4 regions of the Kitasatospora sp. NPDC056273 genome follow, and region 4 is predicted to be linked to each of the others. Evidence: riboswitches for the same ligand, from Rfam matches in the RefSeq annotation. Region 4 holds a riboswitch; each other region holds the start of a gene.
The links. Region 4 has a riboswitch for cyclic di-AMP ahead of ACFCY1_RS31840 (M23 family metallopeptidase). Riboswitches for the same ligand answer to the same signal wherever they lie in the genome.

Region 1: linked by a shared signal. The riboswitch ahead of ACFCY1_RS08660 (NlpC/P60 family protein) and the one ahead of ACFCY1_RS31840 (M23 family metallopeptidase) in region 4 are both predicted to bind cyclic di-AMP.
Region 2: linked by a shared signal. The riboswitch ahead of ACFCY1_RS19630 (peptidoglycan DD-metalloendopeptidase family protein) and the one ahead of ACFCY1_RS31840 (M23 family metallopeptidase) in region 4 are both predicted to bind cyclic di-AMP.
Region 3: linked by a shared signal. The riboswitch ahead of ACFCY1_RS26535 (transglycosylase family protein) and the one ahead of ACFCY1_RS31840 (M23 family metallopeptidase) in region 4 are both predicted to bind cyclic di-AMP.

Annotation. Positions count from the first base shown of each region.
Region 1 covers NZ_JBHJSJ010000007.1:775-5,529, reverse strand. The annotation lists gene ACFCY1_RS08670 (NYN domain-containing protein) at 1-1,232, shown strand, start outside; gene ACFCY1_RS08665 (C40 family peptidase) at 1,433-2,470, shown strand; cyclic di-AMP (ydaO/yuaA leader) riboswitch at 2,809-2,962, shown strand; gene ACFCY1_RS08660 (NlpC/P60 family protein) at 2,973-4,088, shown strand; gene ACFCY1_RS08655 (C40 family peptidase) at 4,316-4,755, shown strand, end outside.
Region 2 covers NZ_JBHJSJ010000020.1:37,544-42,298, forward strand. The annotation lists gene purB (adenylosuccinate lyase) at 1-669, shown strand, start outside; gene ACFCY1_RS19625 (MFS transporter) at 677-2,158, opposite strand; cyclic di-AMP (ydaO/yuaA leader) riboswitch at 2,510-2,710, shown strand; gene ACFCY1_RS19630 (peptidoglycan DD-metalloendopeptidase family protein) at 2,713-3,693, shown strand; gene ACFCY1_RS19635 (APC family permease) at 4,040-4,755, shown strand, end outside.
Region 3 covers NZ_JBHJSJ010000034.1:13,639-18,393, reverse strand. The annotation lists gene ACFCY1_RS26545 (LacI family DNA-binding transcriptional regulator) at 1-111, shown strand, start outside; gene ACFCY1_RS26540 (hypothetical protein) at 231-431, opposite strand; gene ACFCY1_RS26535 (transglycosylase family protein) at 728-2,134, opposite strand; cyclic di-AMP (ydaO/yuaA leader) riboswitch at 2,121-2,291, opposite strand; gene ACFCY1_RS26530 (hypothetical protein) at 2,742-3,701, opposite strand; gene ACFCY1_RS26525 (DUF397 domain-containing protein) at 4,260-4,523, shown strand.
Region 4 covers NZ_JBHJSJ010000048.1:48,128-52,882, forward strand. The annotation lists gene ACFCY1_RS31825 (TetR/AcrR family transcriptional regulator) at 1-559, opposite strand, end outside; gene ACFCY1_RS31830 (alpha/beta fold hydrolase) at 619-1,500, opposite strand; gene ACFCY1_RS31835 (YiaA/YiaB family inner membrane protein) at 1,583-1,873, opposite strand; cyclic di-AMP (ydaO/yuaA leader) riboswitch at 2,069-2,227, shown strand; gene ACFCY1_RS31840 (M23 family metallopeptidase) at 2,240-3,088, shown strand; gene ACFCY1_RS31845 (hypothetical protein) at 3,182-4,057, opposite strand; gene ACFCY1_RS31850 (GNAT family N-acetyltransferase) at 4,100-4,714, shown strand.

The sequences.
Region 1 (4,755 bases), on a different contig from region 4:
TGCCGCCGGCCGAGCTCCCGCAGAGCCTGCGTCAGTACGTCAAGTTCACCCCGGCGCGGCGGGCCAAGTACGCGGCCACCGCGCTGGCGGCGGCGCTGGAGGCGGAGCCGGCCTTCCGGGTGCGGATAGCGGAGCGGCTGCGTCTCGGGCAGCCGGACCTGGTGAAGGCGCTGGAGTCGGGCACCGTCCCGAGCGCGGCCGATCCGATGGACGTCGCGGCCGCCGCCTACCTGGTGCGTTCGACGGGCTGGAGCCGGCTGGTGGCCGAGGCCGGCGAGGAGGCCGAGCGGGCCGGTGCCGAGGACGCGGCCGCGGAGGCGGTCCGGCTGGTGGAGAAGCTGCAGGCCGAGCTGGCCGAGGTGCGGGCCTCCGCGCGGGCGGACGCGGACCGGCAGCGGGCCGAGTCCGACGGCGTCCGCAGGGAGGCCGAGTCGCTGCGCAAGAGGGTGCGGTCGCTGGAGAGCGACACCCGCCGGGCGCAGGCCGAGACCCGCCGGGTGGCCGGCGAGCTGGACGCGCTGAAGGCGCAGGCCGCGGCCGAGCGCGGCGCGGCCGAGAGCGAGGCGCGCCGGCTCCGGCACCGGGTCCTGGAGCTGGAGAACGCGGCCGAGCAGGGCCGCCGTTCGGCCCGCGAGGGGCGCAGCGTGGAGGACATGCGGCTGCGGCTGCTGCTGGACACCGTGCTGCAGTCGGCCCAGGGGCTCCAGCGGGAGCTGGCGCTGCCGGTCGCCCAGATCCGCCCGGCGGACCTGGTGGAGGCGGTGGTGCCGGGGGCGGCCTCGCCGCACGACGTGGCCCGGCGCGGGCTGGCCGAGGACGATCCGGCGCTGCTGGACCAGCTGCTGGCGATCCCCCAGGTGCACCTGGTGGTGGACGGCTACAACGTGACCAAGACCGGTTATCCGACGCTGCCGCTGGAGCAGCAGCGGATCCGGCTGCTGGGCGGGCTGGCGATGCTGGCCCAGCGGACCCAGGCGGAGGTCACCTGCGTGTTCGACGGGCAGGACCTGGACGTCCCGGTGATCATGGCGCCACCGCGCGGGGTCCGGGTGCGGTTCAGCCGGACCGGGGAGACGGCCGACGAGCTGATCCGCCGTCTGGTGCGGGCCGAGCCGCAGGGCCGTCCGGTGGTGGTGGTGTCCACCGACCGGGAGGTCGCGGAGGGCGTGCGGAAGGCGGGCGCGCGCCCCGTGGCGTCGGTGCTGCTGCTGAACCGGCTGGCCCGGCCCTGAACCCGGGGAGGTTCGCATGATGCCTGGTCAGGGCCTGTTTCGGAGCATTGTGCGAGTCCGGTGAAGTCAGTGTGGGGACCGGAGTTCACGCCTTCGGGGGAGTGGCAAAACGGATAGATCTTCACTAGGGTCTGGCGTCAAACCTATTTTCCGGAATCTCATCCCATCAGGTGAGCCCGTTGGAAGAAGGAGCCGGTCCCTTGGCCTCCCACCGCCGTCCCAAGCAGCCGAGCCGCGCACGGATCTCCGTGCTCACCGCGGCCGCTGCGACCGCGGTCGCCCTCTCCGCCCAGGTGGCCGCGCACGCCGCGCCGCAGCCGAACAAGACGGACGTCAAGGCGCAGATCGACCAGCTCCAGGAGGAGCAGGAGCAGGCGGCCGAGAAGTACAACGGCGCCAAGGAGCGGGCCGACCAGCTGCGCAAGCAGGCCGACCAGCTGCAGGACCAGGTGGCCCGCGGCCAGGAGCAGATGACCCAGCTCCAGGGCGGCCTCGCCGAGGTGGCGGGCGAGCAGTACCGCAGCGGCGGCATCGACCCGTCCGTCCAGCTGATGCTCTCCTCGGACCCGTCCGGCTACCTGGACAAGGCCTCCACCGTCCAGCAGGCCAGCACCAGTCAGGCCGAGGCGCTCAAGGGGCTGCTGGACCAGCAGCGCCGGCTGGACCAGGAGAAGACCGAGGCGGCCGCCGTCCTCGCCTCGCTGGACACCACCACCAAGGACCTGAACCAGGCCAAGTCGGACGTCAACACCAAGCTGAAGGCCGCCCAGGACCTGCTGAACTCGCTGAGCTCCGCCGACCGCGCCGCGCTGCGGGCCCAGCAGGCGCAGGACGACCGCGCCTCGCGCGGCAGCGACCGGGTCGACCTCGGCAGCCTGCCGCCGGCCAGCGGCTACGCGGCCACGGCGCTGGCCAAGGCGATGAGCAAGCAGGGCTCGCCGTACGTGTGGGGCGCCACCGGGTCGACCACCTTCGACTGCTCGGGCCTGATGGTCTGGGCGTACGGGCAGGCGGGCGTCTCGCTGCCGCGCACCTCGCAGGAGCAGGGCCACTACGGCACCCGGATCCCCTCGCTGGACCAGGCCCAGCCGGGCGACCTGGTGATCTACGGCCCCGACATGCACCACGTCGGGATGTACATCGGCAACGGCATGGTGGTCCACGCGCCGCACACCGGTGACGTGGTGAAGGTGATGAAGGCCGACGCGATGTCGATCAACACCATCCGCCGGGTCTGACGGCCCGACACGCCCGAGGGGCTTCCGCGGGGGCCTGTGAAAAGCGCCACCCCCGTCCGGGGTGGCGTTTCGGGTTTCCGGCCCTTCGACGACCACATGGTGAGAACCGATCAGCCTTGTGTGCGTCAATGGTCACCATCGGTCATTTTCACAAAGGAACTTGGGTAATCTTCTGTCTTTTTTCTGACAAGGATTTGAACCGATCACGGTTCAGTTACTAGGGTCATGCTCCGAACCACCGCACTGTCGATCGCCCAGCCAGGGTGGCGGCGGTGGTTACCGTCGAGTTCGCAAGGCAGCGGGACAGGTCGAAGCGACTGTCCGACAGGGGAGCCCAGTGGTAGGGGGCGCTGCGGAGCGGAGCCGGGGAACCACGTTCCTCCGGGGTGAATCGGCGCCAGGTCGGCCGGTGGAACGGCCGTGAGGCGTCGTAGGGCATGCTTCCGGCCCGAACCCGTCAGCTCACCCGGTAGGCGGCCGTAGGAAGAAGGAGTCCGCCTTCGTGGCGTCCCATCGTCGTCCCAAGCCCGCCGGCCGCGCCCGGGTCTCGATCCTGACCGGCGTCGCCGCCGCAGCCGTCGTCCTCTCCGCGCAGGGTGCCCACGCGGACCCGCAGCCGACCAAGGAACAGGTCAAGGGGCAGGTCGACCAGCTCAACGAGCAGGCCGAGGTCGCGACCGAGAACTACAACGCCGCCCAGGCCAAGCAGCAGGACCTGGAGAAGCAGGTCTCCGGCCTGCAGGACCAGGTGGCCCGTCAGCAGGCCCAGGTCACCGAGCTCCAGGGCGGCCTCGCCGAGATCGCCGGCGAGCAGTACCGCAACGGGGGGATATCCCCCACCGTCCAGCTGATGTTCTCCTCCAGCCCGGACAGCTTCCTCAGCCAGGCCGACGCGCTGAACCAGGCCGGCAGCACCCAGAAGGGTCAGCTGAAGGAGCTCCAGGAGCAGCAGCGCAAGCTCGACCAGGACCGCAACGAGGCCCAGGGCAAGCTCGCCGAGCTGGAGTCGACCACCCAGCAGCTGAAGGCCTCCAAGGACGAGGTCCAGGGCAAGCTGAAGGCGGCCCAGGACCTGCTCAACACGCTGACCGAGCAGGACCGCCAGGCGCTGCGCCAGGCCGAGGAGAAGGCCGCCGCCGAGGCGAAGGCCAAGGCCGACGCCGCCCAGGCCCAGCAGCAGCAGGCCGACCGCGCCTCCCGCGACAACAGCCGCGGCAGCCTCTCGGCCCCCACGACCACCGCTCCGGTGAACGTGGCCCCCGGCAGCTCGCGCGGTGCCGCCGCGCTGTCCGCCGCCGCCTCCAAGATCGGCAGCCCGTACGTCTGGGGCGCCACCGGCCCGGGCTCCTTCGACTGCTCCGGTCTGATGGTCTGGGCGTACAACCAGGCCGGCGTGTCGCTGCCGCGCACCTCGCAGGCGCAGGCCTCGGCCGGCACCCGGCTCGGGACGGACCTCTCCAAGGCCCAGCCCGGCGACCTGCTGATCTTCTACACCGACGCCCACCACGTCGGCATCTACGCCGGCAACGGCCAGGTGCTGCACGCGCCCAAGCCGGGCGCGTCGGTGCGCTACGAGGCGGTCACCAACATGCCGCTGACCGGCATCGTGCGGGTCTGATCCCCGCTCGGACGTCTCCAGGCCCGGTCTCCCCCAGGGGAGGCCGGGCCTGCGGCTTTTCCGGCGGCTCGATCTGATGTCCGATTGGGGAGTGAATATTCGGGTTGGGAGGGGTTTGGACTCGCTTGCCCGGACTCGCTAACGTCTGCCACCGGACTCCCGCTCGACGGCCGCCCGTCCCGGTGCGGCGGCGGGGGCCGCGCCGCAGGATTGGAGCCGCTGCCGCCATGCCCGTGCACCGCCGTTCCCAACTGCTCACCCGGGCGCTGGTGCTGACCGCGGCCGCCGCCACCGCGTTGGGCGCGGCCACCGGAGGCAGCGCCCAGGCGGCCCCCGCCAGCCCCGACCCGGGCGACCGTCAGGACGTCAAGACGCAGGTCGAGCAGCTGTACGACGAGGCCGAGCAGGCGTCCGAGAGGTTCAACGCCGCGCAGGAGGCCCAGCGGCGGCTCCAGGGCGAGACCACGATCCTCCAGGGCGAGATCGCCCTCGCCCAGGACCAGCTCAACGGGCTGCGCGGCGACCTGGCGATGGTGGCCGGGGCCGAGTACCGCGGCGGCGGGATGACCCAGACCGCCCAGCTCATCCTCTCGCCCGACCCGGAGGGCTACCTGGCCCGCGCCCGCACCCAGGGCCAGGCCGCCGTGCGCCAGCAGGAGACCCTGCA
Region 2 (4,755 bases), on a different contig from region 4:
TCCAGCCTGGCCAAGACCATCCGCCTGATGGCCGGCCACGAGCTGGTCACGGAGGGCTTCAAGGAGGGCCAGGTCGGCTCCTCCGCGATGCCCCACAAGATGAACACCCGCTCCTGCGAGCGCGTCAACGGCCTGGCCGTCATCCTGCGCGGCTACGCCTCGATGACCGGCGAGCTGGCCGGCGACCAGTGGAACGAGGGCGACGTCTCCTGCTCGGTGGTGCGCCGGGTCGCGCTGCCGGACGCGTTCTTCGCCTTCGACGGCCTGCTGGAGACCTTCCTGACCGTCCTCGACGAGTTCGGCGCCTTCCCCGCCGTGATCGAGGCCGAGCTGGACCGCTACCTGCCGTTCCTCGCCACCACCAAGGTGCTGATGGGCGCGGTGCGCGCGGGCGTCGGCCGGGAGACCGGGCACGAGGTCATCAAGGAGCACGCCGTCGCCTCCGCGCTGGCGATGCGCGCGGGCGCCCGGGAGAACGAGCTGCTGGACCGGCTGGCCGCCGACGAGCGGATCCCGCTGGACCGGGCCGCGCTGGACGCGCTGCTCGCCGACCGGCTGTCCTTCACCGGCGCGGCCGGCGCCCAGGTCGCCGAGGTGGTCCGCCAGGTGGAGGCCGTCGCGGCCGCCTACCCGGAGGCCGCCAAGTACGCGCCCGGCGACATCCTCTGACGTCTCGTCAGCCCTGAGCCGAGGGCCCCGCCGCCGGACCGGTGGCGGGGCCCTCGCGCGTCGTGGGGACGTGGCCCGGGTCCAGCGGCGGGGTGGTGGTGCCGCACGGCCAGTCGCAGTTCGGCTCGGCCACCTGCTGGTCGTCGGCGGCGAGCACGTTGCCCCGTACGGTCGCGAGGGCGATCAGCCCGCCGGCGGCCAGCAGGCCCGCGCAGATCAGCATCGCGGTGTGGAAGGCGGAGTCGACCGAGGAGGGCACCCGGTAGGCGTCGCCGCTCAGCCCGGCCAGCGCCGGGAGGGCGGCGACCGCGAGCAGGCCGGCCGCGCGGGCGGCGGCGTTGTTGACCCCGCTGGCGATGCCCGCGTGCCGGACCTCGACGGCGGCCAGCACGGTCGCCGTCAGCGGTGCGACCAGCAGCGTCATGCCGCAGCCCATCACCGTGACGGAGGGCAGCACGTCCACCCAGTAGGAGGAGTCCGGGCCGACGCGCAGCATCAGCAGCACCCCGGCGGCGCACAGCAGGGGGCCGACGGTCAGCGGGATGCGCGGGCCGATCCGCTTGCCGAGCCGCCCGGCGCGCGCGGACAGCAGCAGCATCAGCACGGTGATCGGCACCAGCGCGAAGCCCGAGACCAGTGGCGAGAAGCCGGACACGATCTGGAGCTGCACCACCAGCAGGAAGAAGACGCCGCTGAACGCCGCGTACACGCACAGGGTGACCAGGTTCACGGCGGTGAACAGCCGGGAGGAGAACAGTCCGAGCGGCAGCATCGGATCGGGCGCGCGGCGCTCGACCGCCACGAAGGCGACGCCGAGCGCCACTCCGAGCACCCCGCTGACCCAGACGGCGGGGGACAGGCCCTCGCCGGCCGCCGTCAGCGCGTAGGTGATCGCGCCGAGGGCGAGGGCGGCGAGCACGGCGCCGAGGACGTCGAAGCGGCCGGAGGCGCCCTCGTCCCGGCTCTCCGGCACCGACCGGGTGGTGACCGCGATCACGGCGGCGGCGAGCGGCAGGTTCAGCAGGAAGATCCAGCGCCAGCCGGGGCCGTCCACCAGCCAGCCGCCGAGGAAGGGGCCGACCGCCGCCGACACCCCGCCGAGGCCGGACCAGAGCCCGACCGCCGCCGAGCGGTCGTCAGGGTGGAAGACGGCCTGGAGCATGGCGAGCGAGCCGGGGGTGAGCAGCGCCCCGCCGATGCCCTGGACGGCGCGGGCGGCGATCAGCACGTGGATGTTCGGTGCGGCGGCGCAGGCCGCGGAGGCGACGGCGAACCAGACCACGCCGATCAGGAAGACCTTGCGCCGCCCGTAGCGGTCGCCGAGCGCGCCGCCGAGCAGGATCAGGCCCGCCAGGGTGAGCAGATAGGCGTTCAGGGTCCATTGCAGGGACGCGAGGGAGGCGCCGAGGTCGGCGCCGATCCGGGGCAGCGCGACGTTCACCACGGTGCCGTCCAGCATCGCCATGCTGGAGCCGAGCACCGTCGCCATTAGTACCCAGCGACCCTGCGCGGTGCCCAGGCGCAGGGTGCCGGCCTTGGAGGTGGCCACGGGCGAATCCTGCGCTGCCGAGGCGCACGTGACAAGGGTCACCGGTGGGTGTGTTGGCGGCTGGCGGTGCGTGAGCGGACGGGTGCGCGGCGTGGCCGATCTCGGCGCAGGGTCGTGGATCAGTGGCGGGGGGTGAATGGGTTGTGTACGCACCGTGGGCTCGGGCCTGCGGAGGGTCACTGTGGGAGGGGGGATCGTTGCCGTTTCAAGAGATCGACATTGCTTCACCCGAACGGATGGGTTTTAGTTCAGCGACCGCCCGGCCAGTCCGGACGGATCCGCCGGGTGGAACGCCGAGTCCTGCCGCTGCCCGGTGGTTCGAAACGAACTCTGTACGGCAGGAGCGGGGGACCCACAGGTAAGTCGCCGGACCGGAGTTCGCGCCTCAGGGCGCGGGCGTCCAGGACCGGCTTGGGGTGAAGCCGCGCAAGCGGCCGGGCAACTCCAGCCCGAACCCGACAGCTCACCTCGCAGGCGTCGGAGAGGAAAATTCCATGCCTGCACAGGCTCGTCGTATCGCCCTGCCCCGCGCCGCCCGCATCGGCATCGCCACCGCCGTCACCGGTGTGTCCTTCGCCCTCCCGCTCGTCACCGCGATGAGCGCCCAGGCCCACACCCCGGCCGCTCCGGCCGCCGCCTCCACCGAGGCCAAGCAGGCCGCGAAGGCCGCCGCTCCGGCCGCCCAGGCCGCGCAGGAGAGCTACCGCGTCGTCAGCGGTGACACCCTGTCCAAGATCGCCGACGCCAAGAACGTCGAGGGCGGCTGGCACGCGCTGTACGAGCAGAACCGCTCGGTCGTCGGCGCCGACCCGAACCTGATCTTCCCGGGCCAGCAGCTCGCGCTGTCCGGCCACGCCGCCGCGCCGGCCGCCGACGCCGCCCCGGCGAAGCCCGCCGCTCCGGCCAAGCCCGCCAAGCCGTCCGCTCCGGCGACCCAGGCCGCCAAGCCGCAGGCCCAGGTCCAGGTGCAGACCGAGGCCGCCAAGCCCTCCGCGCAGCTCGAGACCCAGCTCCAGGTCGCCGTTCCGGCCCAGGCCGTGACCGCCACTCCGGTCGCCGCCGCCACCTCCGGCTTCGTCGCCCCGCTGGCCGGCCCGCGGCTCGGCACCGCCTACGGCGTGGCCGGCTCGATGTGGGCTTCCGGCCACCACACCGGCCAGGACTTCGTCGCCTCCACCGGCACCCCGCTGCGCGCCGTCGCCAACGGTGTCGTGGTCAAGGCCGGCAACGGCGGCGCCTACGGCAACGAGGTCGAGATCAGGCTCGCCGACGGCCACTACGCCGAGTACGCGCACCTCTCCTCGATCGGCGTGAGGATCGGTCAGACCGTCACCGCCGGCCAGCAGATCGGCCTCTCCGGCGCCACCGGCAACGTGACCGGCCCGCACCTGCACTTCGAGATCCGCAACGGCTCGGAGTACGGCTCGGACATCAACCCGGTCGCCTACCTGCGCGCGCACGGCGTCGCGCTCTGACCCCGAGAGCTCCGGGGTACCAGGAACCACCGCCGCTGCGGGCGAACCGATCGCCCGGGATGGTCATGTCGGGTGACCGCTCGACCGGGTGATCGCCGCACGGCGGACATGGGCGCGGGACACGCCCAGGCCGGCCCGGCCGCATGAGGACCTCCTCGTGCGGCCGGGCCGGCCGCTTTCGTTCCCGGGCCCGCCCGGGGTGTTCGAGCGATCGAACGAAGCGTCAACTCCGGTGTCCCGCAGGGTGGTCGCCGGGATCTCCGGGTGCCTCCGGGGCGCCATGCTGGCGGACGGTCAGCGCCCGGCCGGTCCGGCGGTCGGGCGGGCCGGGAGGCGAGGAGGCCGGATGGCGGTCCGCAGCGGGGGCGTGGCGGGGGAGACGGCCGGGCGGGAGCGGCCCGGGGCGAGCGGGGTCGACCGGCTGAAGGCGGACTCGGTCGGCCTGGTCGGCGTGGTGTTCATGGCGCTCGCCACCGCCGCCCCGATCACCGCGATGACCGGCAACCTGCCGATCATCGTCGGTCAGGGCAACGGCGCGGGCGCGCCCGCGGCGTACATCGTGGCGACCGTGGTGCTGACGGTGTTCTCGGTCGGCTACGTGGCGATGGCCCGGCACATCACCGCGGCCGGCGCGTTCTACGGCTACGTCTCGCACGGGCTGGGGCGGGTGGCGGGGATGGCCTCGGGGCTGCTCGCGGTGCTCGCGTACGTCGTCACCGAGGCCGCGGCCCTCGGCTTCTTCGCGTACTCGCTGCGCGGGCTGGTCCGTTCGCAGCTGGGGGTGGACGTCGGCTGGGGCTGGTACGCGTTGTTCGGGGCGGCGGTGATCGGGGTGATGGGCTGGTTCGACCTGCATCTGACGGCCAGGGTGCTCGGGGTCGCGCTGGTGCTGGAGATCGGCGTCCTGTCGGCGGTCTCACTGGCGGTGCTGCTCTCCGGCGGCGGGCCGGACGGGCTCGCGGCCGGGACCCTGAACCCGCTGAACGCGCTGAAGGGGGTGGGGAGTTCGGGCACCTCGGCGGCCGGGCTCGGACTGTTCTTCGCGTTCTGGTCCTGGGTGGG
Region 3 (4,755 bases), on a different contig from region 4:
GCGGTGGACGCGCTGCTGGAGGAGGTCGGCGGGAACGCCGCCCAGCGCGGCGAGTTCATGTTCCAGCCGGAGCTGGTGATGCGCGGGTCCACCGGGGCCTGCGCGCGCTGAACCCCGGCCGCCACGGCCGTCGGACGGGCCCCGGAGGGCGATCGCTCTCCGGGGCCCGTCGGCGTGCGCGCGGTCGGCCGTCGCGGGCCGTGCCGGACCGTGGCGGGCCGTGGGGTGGGTCAGCCCTCCTGGGCGGTCGGGCGGTCGGCGGTCAGGCGGTGCCCGTCGGCGGCCTCGCCGGTACGGGTCTCGGTGCGGCGGCCGCGGGCCAGGTAGTCGCGCAGGACCAGTTCGACGGCGTCCTGGGGGCTCTTGGTGCCGGAAAGCATCATCGCGTCGATCGCGAGGTTCGCGTCGAGGGTGACGGTGACCTGGGCCATGTGACTCCTCCTCGGGTGCAGAGCAGCAGCATGCCCGCTGGGGCGGCGATCCACCACGGAACGGGGCGGAACCGCGGTCGGGAACGGTCGGGCACGCCGTGGCCCCGGGAACGCCGGAACCCCCGGGGAGGAGCGACCAGACTCTCCCCGGGGGTGGTGGGCGGTCAGCGTTCGGACGACGGCCGACAGCTGACGGATAACAGCTGACAGATGTTGAAATCTGTCAGCTGTTATCTGTTACCCGTCAGCTGTTACCGGAGGTCCGTCAGCCGTGGACCGTGGACCGCGCGCCGTCCTCAGACCCGGCCGGCGAAGTCCGGGGCCCAGTTGGCGATGCTCTGCTCGCGGACGCCCGAGCTCGGGTTGGCGGCCTCGACGTACTTGCCGTTGCCGATGTAGATCGCGACGTGGTAGACGCCGGAGTCCTTGCCGTTGTTGGACCAGAACAGCAGGTCGCCCGCCTGGAGGCTGTCCAGCGAGACGTGGGTGCTGGCGGCGGCCTGGTCGGCGGCGACGCGCGGGACGGAGACGCCCGCGGCGCGCAGCGCGGCCTGGGTCAGGCCGGAGCAGTCCCAGCCGCCGTTGCCGGTGCCGCCGTAGACGTACGCCTGACCGACCTTCGACTCGGCGAAGGAGACCGCCGCGGCCATGCTGCCGGTCACGGCCGGCGCCTGGGTCTGGGTCTGGGTCTGCGTCTGGGCCTGGGGCTGCGGAGCGGGCTTGGTGGCGGGCTTCGCGGCCGGCTTGGTGGACGGCTTGGCGGCCGGGGCCTCGGGCTGCGCGGTCGGCTGGGCGTTCACGGCACCGCCGTTCGCGGACTGGCCGGACTTCTGCGAGCGGTCGAACCAGGTGAAGTCCGAGCCGGACGTGCCGGCGGAGGACTGGCCGGCCCGGGCCTGGCCGTTGCCGCCGAAGGACAGCTGCTGGCCCGGGTAGATGGTGTCCGGACCCTCGGTCAGGGTGCCGCGGTTGAGGTCGTACAGCCGCTGCCAGCCGCCCTGCACCTTGTGCTGGTCGGCGATCGCGGACAGCCAGTCGCCCTCGACGACGGTGTAGTCGCCGCCCTGGGCCTGCTGCTGGCGCTTCTGCACCCAGTCGCTCCGGTTGCCGGAGGCGGCGGAGTCGGTGGAGGCCTGCGCGTCGCCCTGGGCGGGCGCGGCGGGCTTCGCGGCGGGGGTCTGCGGCTGCGCGGGCTTGGCGCTGGGCTTCGCGGCCGGAGCGGCCGGAGCGGCCGGCTTGGCGCTCTGGGCGGGCGCGGCGGGCTTGGCGGCGGTCGAACCCGCCGAGGTGTCAACGGCGGCCGCGGCGCCGCCCTTGGTGAGCCCGGCCTGGACGGAGCAGACCGGCCAGGCGCCGGGGCCCTGCGAGGCGAGGACCTTCTCGGCGACGGCGATCTGCTGGTCCTTGGTGGCCAGGTCGGCGCGGGCCGCGTAGGCCGTGCCGCCGAAGGCGGACCAGGTGCTGGAGGTGAACTGGAGGCCGCCGTAGAAGCCGTTGCCGGTGTTGATGCTCCAGTTGCCGCCGCTCTCGCACTGGGCGACCTTGTCCCAGGTGGCGACGGAGGCGGCCGAGGCGGTGCCGGTGGTGAGGCAGGGGACGGTGAGGCCGACGCCCGCGACGCCGAGGGCGGCGATCACGCGACGGGTACGGCCGGACAGACGGGTGCCGTTGGTGGGCAGCATGAAGACGTGGTCCTCTCCCACGCCTGCGAGGTGAGCTGTCGGATTCGGGCTGGAGTTGCCCGGCCGTGCGGTGAGCACGGCTTCACCCCTAGCCCTGGACCGTTCCGGAGAGCGGTCCGGGGCGACTTACCTGTGGGTCCCCCGCTCCTGCCGTGGTGCGTTTTCGCGCTTCCAGGACATCCGACGGCAGGACTCGGCGTTGCGGATGACCGGGTTCGTGTGGTCACGAACGGGGAGCACGTTAATCAGACTTAAGTTCAAACTGCAAACCACTGTGATGTGCATCACGGTTTAGTGGAAACTGCCAAAATTGCCACTCACCATGATCGTAAATGATCGTTTTCAGGCAATGCTGTTGTGGAAGCCGACAACTGGCTCCGCCTCAGGAGTGGCGTGACGGTGCGTCGAATCGCGGAGTGGCGCACTCCGGCGGGTGGGGGAGCGGTCGCGATCGGAGCATGTGAATCCACGCTCCCTATTTCCTTTCAAATAGCGCCAGAACGGACATTCCCCTTCATTGCCGGGTGACTCCCGTACGGGACGGACGGGGTGGGGGAAGTACACGGAAGGGCCCGGAACGCGATCCGTTCCGGGCCCTTCGGTGCGCGCGAACCCGCGCGCGGTGTCCTTATCGTCCGCCAGGCCCCTCGGCGGCCGCGTGGGCGCCACGGGAGCCCTCCACGACCCCCTCGGCCTCGGCGGCGGCCGCCGCCTCCGCCTCGGCCCGTGCCAGGTCCTCCGGGGACGGCGTGGGCAGCGCGGCCAGGTAGGTGGAGGCGATCAGCTGGCCGACCGACGGGTAGGCGCCCAGCGGCGCGGCCGACGGGCAGCCGGTCTCCTCGGCGGCGGTGGCGAGCAGCTCGGAGTCCGCCTCCGGGCCGATCACCAGCGGGGCCAGCGCCGGGCGCTGCGAGCCGGTGTCCTTGAGGTGGTTGACGGCCGCGGCCACCGAGCCGGGCACGTCGAGCGCGGCGGCGACGACCGGCACGGCCAGCCGGGCGGCCAGCAGCACGCCGGTGATGCCGGCCGCGGCGGCCGCGTCCTCGCCGCCGACGGTGGTCAGCACCACGCCGTCCGCGGCGGTCGCGATGGCGAACAGTCGGGCGCGGTCGGCCCGGGCCAGCCCGGCCTCGGAGAGCCGGACGTGCACGGCCTCGGCCAGCAGCGGGTGCGGGCCCAGCGGGTCGGTGACGGGCGCGCCGTACTCGGCGGCGAGCGCGTGAAGCCCGGTCAGGAAGGTGTGCGGGCCGGGCACCAGCGGCACCAGGACGGGCATCGGCCGCCCGGCCTCGGCGGCCAGGGCCAGCAGCTCGGCCACGGTGCGGTCCTCGCCGCTCGCGCCCGCCGCACCGTCACCGGGGAGGTAGCCGACGGCCGTCTGGACGCCGTTCTGCTCGGTGCGGACGATCGAGAGCAGCTCCTCGACGACCGAGCGGGACTCGGGCCCGGCGGTCGCGGGCACGGCGAGCACCAGGGCCGGGGCGCCGGCCGGGATCTCGGGGCGCTCGGGACGACGGTGGCGCCCCCGCGCACGGGAGCCTGGAGTACGGACGGGCAGTGGCGCGCCCGGAATGGCTGCGGTGCTCATGCCGGAGATCGTAGGACATCGGCCCGTCCGGCTTGCAGTCGGCTGCCGTACGGGTTTCGCGTGCTCGCGGTACGGACCCGGTGCGTCTCCGGCGCCGGTCCGGGCGCTTTGCCTACAATCCGGACATTCTTCGCCCAACCCCCGCGTGGTGGCCGGTGCTTGTCCCGACGCGATCCGAGGGGGCGGGCGTTGCACCCGGGGCGCGTGAGATGTCTCACAGCATGAGCCCGGCTTGACGGAGGGTCACGGGCGGGCGACTCCCGGCATTCGAAGATCAACATTCAGCGGGGAGGTGCTCACGGCCGGTTATCGCGGGCTCGACGATTCATCGGCTATGTCCGTTTACGTACCGTCAGGGGAAGGGCCCGTGAAGAGTTCGCGGCTGCGGGTAAAAGGCCTCGTGCACCTGCAATGTCCCGTGCTGATGCACGTGCACTGCGGCTATCATCACGTCAAGTGAGGCGTTGTGCCGGACCGGTACGGGGCCGGTCCGTTCGTTTCGGCGGTGCCGGGGGCGCCGCGCTGGACGACAACTCCGGAGCTCTTCGGGAGATTTCTATGCACGACTCGCAGGACACGCACGGCTCGTACGACACCTACAACGGGATGGCCGCCGCCGATCTCCAGGGGGTGGTCTGGCAGAAGAGCCGGCACAGCAACTCCCAGGGCAACTGCGTCGAGTTCGCGGCCCTGCCGGGCGGCGATGTGGCGATGCGCAACTCGCGGTTCCCGGACGGCCCCGCCCTCATCTACACCCGGGCCGAGATCTCCGCCCTGCTGCTGGGGGCGAAGGACGGGGAGTTCGACCACCTGGCGGTCTGACCGGCCGCCGTGCTCCATCATCGGGGGGCCGTCGTGGGTGCCGACACCACGACGGCCTTTGTCTTTGTCTCCTCCGGATGTCTTCGCTCCGGAGGCCTCTCCCGGATCCGTCCGGCCGCCCGGCCCGCCCGGCCGCGCTGAGCCGCTCGCGGTTCCGTGGTGCCGGAGGCTCTCGACGGGGCCTGCTGGAAGCGCCCGGGGTGCGGTCCTCCCGGGGTGTCCGTCGACCGGC
Region 4 (4,755 bases):
GCCAGGCGCGGAGGCCGGTGGTGAGGGTGGCGATGAGGCGGTCCTGGGTGGTGGCGAGGTCCTCGGTGAGCTGGAAGGCGCCGGCCGTGGTGAGGGAGGCGAAGCCGTGGGCGACGGAGCGCACGGTGCGGGCGGCGTGGACCGCCTCGGAGCCGTCGAGCCCGTACTCCCGCAGCACGGCGATGATCACGCCGACGAGCCGGGCGGCCGCCCGGGCCAGGTCGTCGTCGGGCTGCGGGGCCTGGGGGAGGGCGTTGTAGCGGTGCGGGTGCTCGGTGGCGTACGCGTGGTAGGCGCGCAGCACGGCGGCGACGGCGTCGTCCCCGCTGCGTCCGACGGCCGCCCCGGCCAGCCGGTCGGCGAGGTCCCCGGTGACCCGGACGGCGATCAGCCGCCGCAGTTCGGCGAGGCCGCCGCTGACGTGCTTGTACAGCGAGGGGGTGGCGACCCCGGCCCGGGCGGCGACGGAGGCCAGGGTGAGGGCCTCGGCGCCCTGCTCGTCGATGAGGGCGAGGGCGTGGTCGACGACCTGGTCGGGGGTCAGTCCTACGCGGGGCATGGGTTCGGGCTCTCCGTACGGATCAGGTCGGGCAGGGGCGGGCAGCGGACGGGCGGGGCTCAGCCGAGCTCGGCGAGGAACGGCAGCAGGGCGTCCGCGGTGGCCGCCGGGTTGTCGGCCATCGGGTAGTGCCCGGACCCCTCGATCATCGCCTTCCGCGCGCCGAGCGCGGCGGCCTGCCGGTCGGCGACCAGCTCCGGCTTCGGGAAGTCGGGGTCCTTGCTGCCCATGACGACCAGGGCCGGGCACCGCACCGCGGCCGTCCAGCCGACCGGCGCCGAGTCGCCGTGGACGTACCCGCGGGTGGCGGTCTTCCGGCCCGGGGTGCGCAGCGCGGCGACCAGCCCGTCCACGTACGCGTCGAAGTCGGCGGGCCTGGCGCCGGGGAAGGCCATCCGGCGCAGGTAGAAGCCCCAGGCGGCCGGCCAGTGGACGAGGGCGGCGCCCATCAGGCCCATGGCGCCGCGCATCAGGGCGCCCTGCGGCGGGTTCTCGACGAAGGCGTTGAGCAGGACGATCCCGGCGACCCGCTCGGGGGCGTCCCCGGCGGCCTTGACGACGGTGGCCCCGGTGTACGAGTTCCCGGCGAGGACGGCGCGCTCGATGCCGAGGTGGTCGAGCAGGGCGAGGACGTCGCCGGCGAGGGCGGCCGGGCCGTAGTCGTCCCAGGTGATCGAGGATTCGCCGAAGCCCCGCAGGTCCATGGTGACGACCCGGTGGCCGGCGGCGACGAGCAGCGGGCGCAGGTGCCGGTACGCGGCCCGGCTGTCGAGCATGCCGGGGAGCAGGACGACCGGGGTGCCGTCGCCCTGCCGGGTGTCGTCGTAGGCGATCCGGCCGCCGGGGACGGTGAGGTACTGGGTGCTCGGGGTGATGGTGCCGTTCATGGGGTCCTCCTCGGGCCGCCGGTGCGGGGCATCGGCGGTGCTGCCGATAGCCATAAAGCTAAGGCTAATAGCCTTAGCCGTCAAGCGGTCGGGCGTCGGAGGCGTCGGAGGCGACGGAGAAGAGGGGGAGGGGTGGTCAGACCCCTTCGACCTTGAACGGGTCGTGCTCGCTGAGCAGCTTCTCCAGCCGGGCCTGGTCCACCCGGGTGACCATGTCGTTGGACTCCTGCCGGTCCCGGATCACCTTCGCCAGCGTGAACGCGGAGCTGACCGTGAAGAGGAGGCCGAGTCCGAGGAAGGCCCGGGTCCACCCGCCGACCGGCAGGTAGATGATCCCCACGGCGAGGGCGGTGCCCGACAGGGCGAAGGACAGGACGGCCTGGAGGTAGTAGGCGGCCGTGGTGCGGGTCTGCATCGGTGCGCTCATGGCGTCAGGATGCTGCGGCCCGGCCGGGCCGCACATGAGTAGGCGTACTCAGATGGGGCCGTGCATGAGGGACCGTTCGTTGACGTCCGATCACCTGCCGCGGGGCTGCTCCGAACGGATGGCTTGGAATCAGAGCCTCCTAGGATTAACGTTTGATAACGCAGCGCGGTTGTCAACGCCGTACCCAGACGGCACCGTGCGCCGTCGCCTAATCCCACCGACCGGCCTCCGGGCAGGTCAGGGAGCCGGGGAACCACGTTCCTTGGGGTGAATCGGCGGGGCTCCGGCCCGGCCGTAGGAGACCTTCCTGCTCCGAACCCGTCAGCTAACCCGGTAGGCGCGAAGGAAGGAAAGGAGCGCGCCTCCGTGGCGTCGACGCACACCCCGGCACACCCGGCCGGCTTCGCAGCCGGTACCCAGCTCCTCGACCACCCCGGCCCGGACGGCCCCGAGGCCTTCGGCCCGGAGGACTTCGCCGCGGAGGCCGAGACCAACCGCCACCGGATGCCGCGTCAGACCCGCGGAACCTCCCCGCTGCTCGGCGTCACCGCCGTCGCCGCCACCCTGGGTGCCACCGGCTTCACCTCGGCGACCCCGGCCGCCGCCCCCGCCATCGAGGCCCCGGACGAGACGGCGGTCGCCCTCTCCGCCGACCCCGGCCTCGCGCTCGCCGCCCGCATCCAGAACCAGGCCGACAGCCAGCGCACCGCCGCCGAGGAGACCGCCCGGCTCCAGGCCGCCCAGGAGGCGGAGGCCAAGGCCGCCGCCAAGGAGGCCGAGGCCAAGCGCGCCGCCGAGGAGGCCGAGCGGGCCAAGGCCGCCGCCCTCACCCTCCCGGTGACGGACTACCGGCTCTCCGCCCACTACGGCCAGAGCGCCCGCTACTGGGCCAACCTGCACACCGGCCTGGACTTCGCCGCCGACACCGGCACCCCGGTCCACGCGCTCGGCCAGGGCACCATCACCTCGGCCGGCTGGGCCGGCTCGTACGGCTACCGGATCGTCGAGACCCTGCCCGACGGCACCGAGATCTGGTACTGCCACCTCTCCGCGATCACCAAGGGCTCCGGCAAGGTCGCCGCCGGCCAGCAGATCGGCAAGGTCGGCGCGACCGGCAACGTCACCGGCCCGCACCTGCACATGGAGGTCCGCCCCGGCGGCGGCGCCCCGGTCGACCCGGAGCCCTGGCTCCAGCAGCGCGGCCTCAACCCCTGACGCACCCGCCCTGAGGCACCCGCCCGGGCGGACCCAGCGCGAAGCCCCCGGCCCGGAGCACCAGCACCGGACCGGGGGCTTCGCCGCGGCGTCTCACTCCTCGGCGGGCAGCTGCGCCAGGTACGCCTCGATCTCCTCCTGGCCGGGCTCCGGCGCCAGCTCCGGGAACTCCGTCACCAGCAGCCGCGGCAGCCCCGGCACCGTCCACCCGCCGAACAGGTCGAGCGCCGCCTCGGCCGCCGCCTCCTCGAACCGCCCGAAGTCCCCGGCCAGTTCCTCCGGCATCGGCCGCCCCAGCGCGGTCAGCTCCGCCAGGTTGCGGTAGCTGCGCCGCATCAGGCCCTGCTCCAGCAGCCGCCGAGCGCCGTCCGTGGCCATGCCGACCGACAGCACCCGGCCCGGGCCCCAGCCCTGCTCGTCCGGCTCGTCCAGCCAGCCGGCCGGTGCCAGCGCCTCGTACGCGGCCAGCCGCTCCTCCTCCGGGAGCTCCCCGAAGCCGGCCAGCCAGTCCCGCACCGCGGCCGGGTCCGTGACGTCCACCCCGTACGCGTGCAGCAGCAGCGCGTACAGCCGGGGCCAGGTCACCAGGTCGGCGCGGCGCAGCAGCCCGGCCGCGACCTCGCCCTGCCACTCGGCCTCCGCGTGCAGCCGCTCCTGGCGCTTGGCGTTCAGCCGCCGGGACGCCCGCTGGTGGTCGACCAGCAGCCGGACGGCGTCGCCGTAGGCGAACGGGTCCTCCTCGGGCGCGGGTTGGACGTACAGGTGGAGCCGCTCGTACAGCAGGTGCTCCACCGCGTCGGAGGTCAGTTCGGGCCAGCCGTCGTGCATCCTGCCCTCGCCCAGCTCCAGCAGCGCCAGCACCGCGCGCAGCGGCCCCTCGGCCACCGGCGCGCGGCCCTGCTCGGCCGCCCAGGCGAGCAGGTCGGCGGCCTTGGTGCGCGGGGCGAGCCGCAGGTCTTCGTCGTTCATAGTCCGAACGGTAGCCGCCGGGCGGGGATAGGGTCGGCAGCCATGGTCCCCGTACGACTCACCGGCCCGCGCCTGGCCGTCCGCGAGTACCACCACACCGAGGAGGAGGTGGACGCGCTGCACGCGCTGTTCGGCGACCCCGAGGTCACCCGCCACCTGCCCTTCGGGCCGAGCGGCCGGGAGGACTGCGCCGACCAGATCGAGCTCTACCTGGAGGAGGCGATGGCCGAGGAGCGGGACACCTACCGGCTCGCCGTCACCAGGCTCGCCGACGCCGAGGAGCCCGGGGACGCGACGCCGATCGGGCAGGCCGCGCTCACCCTCGACGGGCACGGCGCCGCCGACCTCGGGTGCGTGCTGGCCCGCGGGTCCTGGGGCCGGGGCTACGCGGGCGAGACCGTCGGCCTGCTCGGCGACTTCGCCTTCGGCACCCTGGGCCTGCACCAGCTGACCGCCCGGACCGCCGCGGCCAACCCGGCCCCCGGCCGGGTGCTCACCCGGCTGGGCTTCCGGCCGGAGGGGCGGCCTCGGTCCGACGGGTCCGAGGGCGGGGTCCGGTCCGCCGGGTCCGCGGGCGGCGACCGGTCCGACGCGTACCTCTTCACGCTGCTCGCCGAGGAGTGGCCGGGCCCGGCCGCCCGGGTGGAGGGGGGTTAACCCCACCCCGGATCCGCCAGGCCTCCGGATCACGGCCGGGC